3 regions of the Enterobacter sp. JBIWA008 genome follow, and region 2 is predicted to be linked to each of the others. Evidence: predicted binding sites of a transcription regulator. Region 2 holds the regulator's gene; each other region holds the start of a gene.
What was found. Region 2 encodes CRP, which controls carbon source genes, mostly activating them, when cyclic AMP is high. Its sites were predicted from a motif close to ATGTGANNNNNNTCACAT; they were not measured.
Positions count from the first base shown of each region.

Region 1: KGP24_RS01800 (YjcB family protein) is a predicted target of CRP. The motif match lies at 1,562-1,579, and genes of this name have one in related genera.
Region 3: cdd (cytidine deaminase) is a predicted target of CRP. The motif match lies at 1,817-1,834, and genes of this name have one in related genera.

Region 1 is NZ_CP074149.1:377,645-380,924, reverse strand. Features, by position in the region: gene KGP24_RS01805 (EAL domain-containing protein) at 1-998, opposite strand, end outside; gene KGP24_RS01800 (YjcB family protein) at 1,641-1,922, shown strand; gene ssb1 (single-stranded DNA-binding protein SSB1) at 1,985-2,515, opposite strand; gene uvrA (excinuclease ABC subunit UvrA) at 2,767-3,280, shown strand, end outside.
Region 2 is NZ_CP074149.1:4,431,867-4,435,146, forward strand. Features, by position in the region: gene KGP24_RS21595 (phosphoribulokinase) at 1-604, shown strand, start outside; gene KGP24_RS21600 (OsmC family protein) at 671-1,003, opposite strand; gene crp (cAMP-activated global transcriptional regulator CRP) at 1,387-2,019, shown strand; gene KGP24_RS21610 (YccS/YhfK family putative transporter) at 2,077-3,280, shown strand, end outside.
Region 3 is NZ_CP074149.1:3,221,567-3,224,846, forward strand. Features, by position in the region: gene KGP24_RS15480 (type 1 glutamine amidotransferase) at 1-485, shown strand, start outside; gene KGP24_RS15485 (CidA/LrgA family protein) at 676-1,071, shown strand; gene KGP24_RS15490 (CidB/LrgB family autolysis modulator) at 1,068-1,763, shown strand; gene cdd (cytidine deaminase) at 1,893-2,777, shown strand; gene sanA (outer membrane permeability protein SanA) at 2,904-3,280, shown strand, end outside.

The DNA of each region.
Region 1 (3,280 bases), 770 kb from region 2:
CGCTCGCTCATCCCCTCATTTTCCGCCAGCGGAATAAACTCAGCCGGGCTCATCACCTGCCCGTTAAAGCCAGGCCAGCGTAACAACGCTTCCGCGCCCACACACTTGTTGTTCTTGATATCAATAATCGGCTGATAGTGGACGCAAAGCTGGCGTTTGTTCAGCGCCCGGTGCAGTAAGCGCCCCGGCGAATTAAGCTCACGATGGGTACGAGACCATACCAGTAAAATAATAATGCTGCAGATCATGCCCAGCGGCAGCGTCAACGTCGCCTGGTGATAAAGCGTTTCATAAAAGCGTTTATTCGATGTCGACACAATCGCCGCAATAGGTCTTTTGGGGGATGTTACGATCGTATAAAAGCGGTTATCTTTTTGAAATACCGATTCCTTATCCCGAATCATCGAATTTAATAAAGAAACATTGGCTTTCTGGCTGACGGAAAAGAAAGCATTGGTTACCGTGTCGTACACACCCCAGGAGAGAGAATGATCCGCAGACATGACTTCGCTGTATGAAAGCGGATTGACGACCACTACATAATTTCCGCGCTGCATATATGTCATTTTATAGCCAGTATAAAATGGGGTATCGCGATAATAATAGATAGCGACGTCAGGTTTACGCGTGTAATTAGCGACAGGAATGGCGTAGGGCCGATCCGGTGTAAAAACGGTCGAACAAAGAAAATTCTGACCTTCAGCATAAATTAAATCGGCGACAAACAGGCGGCCACGAACAACGTTCAGCATATATTGACGGTGTCCCGGCGTGCAAAGCTCACCCTGATATTTTTCAGCCTCGTCCCGGGCCAGTTCAACCTGTTGAATAACCAGCTCTGTTTTGTCTAAAGCCAGTTCAGCAAATGTACGTAGCTGGGCGCTTGTTTCAGACACGGCTCGTAGCTGGGCAAACCATAGCGCAAGCATCACCGGCAGCATAACTACCATGATGATCCCTACCACCCTGAGCGTTTTGCGCCGCGCGCTACGATTCATTTCCCGCCCTATATCCCTGCATATTGTACGCCTGTAGTAATGAAGGCCGGATGTTTTGTTGAACAGGTGATTACGTTGCATGAATCATGCGAAGTTAGCAACAGACTTTTAGTATTAAAAATCTTAAAATTCGTTATGACGATAATATTTTCCCGTAAGTTAAACTGTAAGTATTCGTTCCGTTTCAATTAAGGAAAATAATTATCCAGCCCGCCGGGGCAGGCGCAAAGATAACACAACAGACGATCGTTGATTAAGCCAAACGTCTGACAGCATGAAAAAAGTACAGCTTCATCATGACGTTTATGCTATTTGCTCTGGGGTATTGTGTTCGTTGATTTATAAATAATCAGGCTTTGCGCAATATTTTCAGTTTCGGCTGAGAATAACGCCCCTTTTATAAAAACCGAATTTGCGGTATCCCCACCTGCCCGATGGGCGTTTCCGGCACGCTGTGGATCCGTCCCCTCGTACGCCGAAGGCAGAACCAGCACGCACAATCGCCTTTCCTGAGGAATAAAATCCTTTTTTGCTCGCACAGATACTGGCGAATAAATCAACAAACGTGATATAGTTCACACATATTTTGTAACGAGAAACACCGTTTCATTCAGTTCGTCTTTTTTGTAGAGGATGGGTTTTATGGCAACCATTACTACCAGCATGGTTCTCCTGCGCTGGCCTTTGTTGAGTGCGGTACTGATGTTTTTGGCCAGCACGCTGAACATTCAGTTTCGTAAATCTGACTATGCGGGTCTTGCTGTCATCAGTACGCTGCTGGGGCTGGGTGCGGCCTGCTGGTTTGCAACGGGTCTGCTTGGCATCACCCTACTGGATATCGCCGCTGTCTGGGAAAATATTAAAGTGGTGATGGTTGAGGCGATGAGCCACACGCCACCAGACTGGCCGATGGTGATTACCTGATCCCTTACGGAATAAAAAAACCCAGACCATAGTCTGGGTTTTTTGTTTTAAGCACGCGGAAATCAGAACGGAATGTCGTCGTCGAAATCCATTGGCGGTTCGTTAGACGGCGCCGGAGCAGACTGCTGCTGCGGACGAGACTGTGCGCCACCGCTGAACTGGTTGCCGCCCTGAGGCTGCTGAGGCTGACCCCAACCGCCCTGCTGCTGGCTCTGACCGCCACCCGCTGGTGCACCACCGCCCTGACGGCCACCCAGCATCTGCATGGTGCCGCCCACGTTAACCACGACTTCAGTGGTGTACTTCTCAGCACCGGACTGATCGGTCCATTTGCGGGTACGCAGCTGGCCTTCGATATAGACCTGAGAGCCTTTACGCAGATACTCACCGGCCACTTCGGCCAGTTTGCCAAACAGCACAACGCGGTGCCATTCGGTCTGCTCTTTCATCTCACCGGTCGCTTTATCACGCCAGGATTCGGAAGTAGCCAGCGTAATGTTGGCAACTGCGCCACCACTCGGCATGTAGCGTACTTCCGGGTCCTGGCCCAGATTACCGACGAGAATCACCTTGTTTACGCCTCTGCTGGCCATGTTCATGTCTCCTGAATACGTTTCTTAATAGTGTAAACGCGCGAGTGTACCATTTCCACGCAGCAATTTGCATAGTTGCGTAGTCGGTTCAGAAATCTCTCGCGAACTCGACATTGTTACACAGCCAATCAGAAAATGCATTCCAATACTGTATATTCAAACAGGTTAAATTGTGTCATAATTAGCCGTTTCTGACAGCCGTTTGTCCTTCAAACAAACCAGGCAATCCGTGTTCCAACCGGGAAAGGTGAATGGATAAGATCGAAGTTCGGGGCGCCCGCACCCACAATCTCAAGAATATCAACCTCATAATCCCTCGCGACAAACTCATCGTCGTGACCGGGCTTTCGGGGTCTGGCAAATCCTCACTGGCTTTCGACACCTTGTATGCCGAAGGACAGCGTCGTTACGTTGAATCACTTTCTGCGTACGCGCGTCAGTTCCTGTCGCTGATGGAAAAACCGGATGTCGACCACATTGAAGGGTTATCCCCTGCTATCTCTATTGAGCAGAAGTCCACCTCGCATAACCCGCGTTCAACGGTCGGTACCATTACCGAAATTCACGACTACCTGCGTCTGCTGTATGCACGCGTGGGTGAGCCGCGCTGCCCTGACCACGACGTCCCCCTGGCGGCACAGACCGTAAGCCAGATGGTGGATAACGTGCTGTCGCAGCCTGAAGGCAAACGCCTGATGCTGCTGGCACCGATCATTAAAGAGCGCAAAGGCGAGCACACCAAGACGCTGGAAAACCTGGCAAGCC
Region 2 (3,280 bases):
CGGCAAAGGGCAGTCCCGCAAGTATCTGCATACCTATGACGAAGCCGTACCCTGGAATCAGGTGCCGGGCACCTTTACCCCGTGGCAGCCGCTGCCGGAACCCACCGACGTCCTTTTTTACGAAGGATTGCACGGTGGCGTGGTCACCCCTCAACACGACGTGGCGCGTCACGTGGATCTGCTGGTCGGCGTGGTTCCTATCGTTAACCTGGAGTGGATCCAGAAGCTGACGCGCGACATGAGCGAGCGCGGCCATTCGCGAGAGGCGGTGATGGACTCAGTGGTGCGCTCCATGGAGGATTACATTAACTTCCTGACGCCGCAGTTCTCCCGCACCCATATCAACTTCCAGCGCGTGCCGACGGTGGACACCTCCAACCCGTTTGCCGCCAAAAGCATCCCGTCGCTGGATGAGAGCTTTGTGGTGATCCATTTCCGCAACCTCGACGGTATTGATTACCCCTGGCTGCTGGCCATGCTGCAGGGCTCGTTTATTTCGCACATGAATACGTTAGTGGTGCCGGGCGGTAAAATGGGGCTGGCGATGGAGCTCATCATGACGCCGCTGGTGGAGCGACTGATGGAAGGGAAGCAGATAGCGTGAACATGTTCCCTCTCCCAGTGGGAGAGGGTTAGAGTGAGGGCATCAACACGCACGATGCCCCATTAATTAGCCCTCGATCACTTCATACGAATGCGTGATTTTTACCGCTTTCTCCAGCATTAACGCCACAGAGCAGTACTTCTCCGCAGACAGGTCCACCGCACGCGAGACCGCCGCGTCTTTCAGCTCTTTACCGGTGACCACAAAGTGCAGGTTAATATGGGTGAACAGGCGTGGCGCCTCTTCGCGACGCTCTGACGTGAGTTTGACCTCACAATCCGTCACGTCATGACGACCTTTTTGCAGAATCGACACCACGTCAATGGCGCTGCATCCACCTGCCGCCATCAGCACCATTTCCATTGGGCTTGGCGCTTTATCGCCGGAGTTGCCGTCCATCAAAATCTGGTGTCCTGACGCGGACTAGCCCAGGAACGTTAAACCTTCAACCCATTTCACGCGCGCTTGCATATTCTTAAACTCCAACGTTGCATTTTTGGTGACAGATTACGCGTGCGTTACATTTCTCGCAATGGAAGGCGACCTGCATCATGCTGAAGCGAGACACCAGGAGACACGCGGCGAAAGCTATGCTAAAACACTCTGGATGCTACAGTAATACATTGACGTTACACATGTATGCAGAGGACATCAAACTTTACTGGCTGCGAAACGTTACGGTAGCCGACTTCCCAGGGTATGGGTAAGAATTCGATTGCAACCCCAGAGTCCGGATGCATCTGATGACTCTGGTGACAGCTTATAACAGAGGATAACAGCGCATGGTGCTTGGCAAACCGCAAACAGACCCGACTCTCGAATGGTTCTTGTCTCATTGCCACATTCATAAGTACCCATCAAAGAGCACGCTGATTCACCAGGGTGAAAAAGCGGAAACGTTGTATTACATCGTTAAAGGCTCGGTGGCAGTGCTGATCAAAGATGAAGAAGGGAAAGAGATGATCCTTTCTTATCTGAACCAGGGCGATTTCATCGGTGAACTGGGCCTGTTTGAAGAAGGCCAGGAACGTAGCGCCTGGGTTCGAGCAAAGACAGCATGTGAAGTGGCTGAAATTTCTTACAAGAAGTTCCGTCAGCTGATTCAGGTTAACCCTGATATCCTGATGCGTCTTTCTTCCCAGATGGCGCGCCGTCTCCAGGTCACCTCAGAGAAAGTGGGCAACCTCGCCTTCCTGGACGTGACTGGCCGCATCGCACAAACCCTGCTGAACCTGGCGAAACAGCCAGACGCAATGACCCACCCGGACGGCATGCAAATTAAAATTACCCGTCAGGAAATTGGTCAGATCGTCGGTTGCTCCCGCGAAACAGTGGGCCGTATCCTGAAAATGCTGGAAGATCAAAACCTGATCTCCGCCCACGGTAAAACCATCGTGGTCTACGGAACGCGTTAATTCCGCTTAAACGGCGTGCCATCGCAAGGTGTCACGCCGTTTTTGTCTCTACTCCCCATGTGGCGCAGGCTGATCTATCACCCGGAAGTTAACTACGCACTGCGACAAACGCTGGTGTTGTGTCTTCCTGTGGCCATAGGCCTGATCCTCGGACATCTTCAGCAAGGCCTGCTGTTTTCCCTCGTGCCCGCCTGCTGCAACATCGCCGGTCTGGACACGCCGCATAAGCGCTTTTTCAAACGACTGATTATCGGTGGCTGCCTGTTTGCCGGCTGCAGCCTCGCCGTACAGCTTTTACTGGCCCGGGATATCCCGCTGCCGCTGATCCTGACCGTGCTGGCAATGACCCTCGGCGTCACGGCAGAAATCAGTTCGCTGCACGCCCGCCTGCTTCCCGCTTCGCTGATTGCGGCCATCTTCACGTTGAGCCTCGCCGGGAACATGCCGGTGTGGGAGCCGCTGCTGATCTACGCCCTGGGGACACTGTGGTACGGGCTGTTCAACTGGTTCTGGTTCTGGCTGTGGCGCGAACAGCCGCTGCGTGAATCCCTGAGCCTGCTCTATGTGCAGCTTGCGGATTACTGCGAGGCCAAATACACCCTGCTCACCCAGCATACCGATCCGGAAAAATCCTTACCGCCCCTGCTGACGCGCCAGCAGAAGGTGGTGGATCTGATAAGCCAGTGCTATCAACAGCTGCATATGCTTGCCGCCAACAAGAACCACGAGTACAAACGGCTGCTGCGCACCTTCCAGGTCGGGCTGGATCTGCAGGAGCATATCTCCGTTAGCCTGCACCACCCGCAGGAGGTGCAAAAGCTGGTCGAGCGCAGCCATGCCGAAGCGGTGATCCGCTGGAACGCCCAGACCGTGTCCGCACGCCTGCGCGTGCTGGCCGATGATATTCTCTATCACCGCTACCCGACGCGCTTTAACATGGATAAGCAGCTGGGCGCGCTGGAGAAAATCGCCCGTCAGCATCCGGATAACCCGGTCGGCCATTTTGCCGCCTGGCACTTCAGCCGCATCGCTCGCGTGCTGCGCACGCAACGCCCGCTTTATCCCCGCGACCTGATGGCGGATAAGCAGAAACGTCTTCCGTTATTGCCCGCGCTCAGAAGCTATCTGTCTCTTAAATCGTCCGCCCTGCGCAACGCCGCCAGGATTAGCGTTATGCTCAGTACCGCCAGCCTGATGGGCATGGCGCTGCATCTGCCGAAACCGTACTGGATCTTAATGACCGTGCTGTTTGTCACCCAGA
Region 3 (3,280 bases), 1.2 Mb from region 2:
TGCGACTAATCGGCCGCGCAATAGAGGCGGGTAAAACGGTGATAGGCGTTTGTCTGGGCTCGCAGCTTATCGGTGAAGCGCTGGGCGCAGCGTTTTGCCATAGCCCGGAAAAAGAGATCGGCAAATTTACCGTCAGGCTCACGGATGCAGGCAAGGCGAACCCGCTATTTAAGGATTTTGGCCACGAGCTGAACGTCGGTCACTGGCATAACGACATGCCAGGGCTGACGCCACAGGCTAAGGTTCTCGCTTACAGCGAGGGCTGTCCCCGACAGATCGTGCAATACGGCGAACGGGTTTACGGTTTTCAGTGCCATATGGAACTGACGCCGGAGGTCGTAGAGCTGCTGATTGAGCATTCGCACAACGACCTCCGCCGCGCGGCTGAATTCCGTTTTGTCGAAACGGCGGAAAAACTTCGCTCGCATGATTATCGCGAAATGAATCAGGCGTTGTTTTCTTTTCTCGATAAACTGACCGCCTGACGCTGATGCAATCTCTGGCGCGTCACTTCGCCACCTCACTCCCTTTCCTCTAAACTGTAGCCTGCCCCTGTAAGGCGATGCCGGACGTTCCATTCTGGAATGTCTGGTATGCTCAAATTTCATGATGTGATCCGTGGCACATTTTTAGGTTTAATTGTATGATGAATGCGTTTCAGCAAGGACTAACTCCATGAGCAAATCATTGAACATTATCTGGCAATATCTGCGCGCATTCGTCCTGATTTACGCCTGCCTGTATGCCGGGATTTTCATCGCGTCGCTGCTGCCCATCACCATTCCCGGCAGCATTATCGGCATGCTGATCCTCTTCGTTTTGCTGGCGCTGCAAATCCTGCCTGCAAAATGGGTCAATCCCGGCTGCTTCGTCCTCATTCGCTATATGGCGCTGCTTTTCGTGCCTATCGGCGTCGGCGTCATGCAGTATTTTGATTTGCTCAAGGCCCAGTTCGGCCCGATTGTGGTCTCCTGCGCGGTCAGCACGCTGGTGGTTTTCCTGGTGGTGAGCTGGAGTTCGCATCTGGTGCATGGCGAACGTAACGTGATTGGGGAGAAAACAAAGAAATGATAGCCAATATCTGGTGGTCGCTGCCGTTAACCCTGGTGGTGTTCTTCGCCGCACGTAAACTTGCCGCACGCTTCAAAATGCCGTTGCTGAACCCGCTGCTGGTGGCAATGGTGGTGATCATTCCATTCCTGCTGCTCACCGGCATTCCTTATGAACGCTACTTTGCGGGCAGCAAAATTTTAAACGACCTGCTGCAGCCCGCCGTTGTCGCGCTTGCCTTTCCTTTATATGAGCAGCTTCACCAGATCCGCGCCCGCTGGAAATCCATCATTACCATCTGTTTTGTGGGCAGCCTGGTGGCGATGATCACCGGCACGTCGGTGGCTCTGCTGATGGGGGCCTCCCCGCAGATTGCCGCCTCTATCCTGCCTAAATCGGTGACCACGCCTATCGCGATGGCGGTCGGTGGCAGCCTCGGCGGTATTCCGGCCATCAGCGCGATGTGCGTTATTTTCGTCGGTATTCTCGGCGCGGTGTTTGGTCACACCCTGCTGAACGCGATGCGTATTCATACTAAGGCGGCACGGGGACTGTCGATGGGCACCGCCTCCCACGCGCTGGGCACTGCCCGCTGTGCGGAGCTGGATTATCAGGAAGGGGCATTTAGCTCGCTGGCGCTGGTGATCTGCGGGATTATCACCTCCCTGCTGGCCCCGTTCATTTTCCCGCTGATTCTGGCGGTGATGGGCTAAAATTTGCGATGCGTCGCGCAAATTTCATTTTGATTTCATAAGTTGCATACATAATGAGAAGTGGATCACATATAAAGCCCTGACGGCTCCGTAAACTACCGATCCATTAACCTTTATGAGGCAAACGCCATGCACCCACGTTTTCAAGCTGCTTTCGCCCAGCTTGCAGAGAATTTGCAGTCAGCCCTTGCTCCCGTTCTGGCAGATGCACACTTCCCCGCCCTGCTGACCGCGGAGCAGGTCACGATGCTGAAACAAGCAGCGGGACTGGACGAAGATGCGCTGGCTTTCGCACTGCTTCCTCTGGCTGCCGCCTGCGCGCGGGCCGATCTCTCCCACTTTAACGTCGGGGCGATTGCCCGCGGCGTCAGCGGCACCTGGTACTTCGGCGGCAATATGGAGTTTCTGGGCGCGACCATGCAGCAAACCGTTCACGCCGAGCAGAGCGCCATCAGCCACGCCTGGCTGCGCGGTGAAAAAGCCCTGAGCGCCATTACCGTTAACTACACCCCCTGCGGCCACTGCCGTCAGTTTATGAACGAGCTGAACAGCGGACTGCAGCTGCGCATCAACCTGCCGGGCCGCGCGCCGCACACGCTGGGGGATTATCTGCCTGACGCGTTTGGGCCGAAAGATCTGGAGATCAAAACGCTGCTGATGGACGATCAGGACCACGGTTACGCCCTGTCCGGCGATGACCTGAGCCAGGCGGCCATTCGCGCGGCCAACAAGAGCCACACGCCGTACAGCAAGTCCCCGAGCGGCGTGGCGCTGCAGTGCCGTGATGGCCGGATCTTTAGCGGCAGCTATGCGGAAAACGCCGCGTTTAACCCAACCCTGCCTCCGCTACAGGGCGCGCTTAACCTGCTGAGCCTGAACGGCTATGACTATCCGGACATTCAGCGCGCCATTCTGGCTGAGATTGCCGATGCGCCGCTGATCCAGTGGGATGCCACCGCCGCAACGCTCAAAGCGTTAGGCTGTACGACAATTGACCGCGTACTGCTTGCCTGATCCTTCCGGCGGGCAGAAATGCCCGCCAGTTTGCTGAAAAACCCCTCAGTTGAGTCTCTGTTTCTTGCGCTAACCAGGCGGGTAAAGTAGCCTGAGTTAAATTTCATCCACGAACGAGCCATCTCCATGTTAAAGCGCGTTTTTTACAGCCTGTCTGTCCTGGTCGGCATACTGCTGTTGATCGTGCTGGGTCTCGACCGCTGGATGAGCTGGAAAACCGCCCCCTACATCTTTGATGACCTGCAGGACCTGCCCTATCGTCAGGTTGGCGTGGTGCTCGGCACCGCCAAGTATTACCGCACCGGCGTGATTAACCAGTATTACCGTTACCGCATTCAGGGCGCGCTGAACGCCTACAACAGCGGCAAGGTGAACTACCTGCTGCTGAGCGGCGATAACGCGCTACAAAGCTACAATGAACCTGTAACGATGCGAAAGGACCTGATTGCGGCGGGCGTGGATCCTGCCGATATCGTGCTCGACTACGCCGGATTCCGCACCCT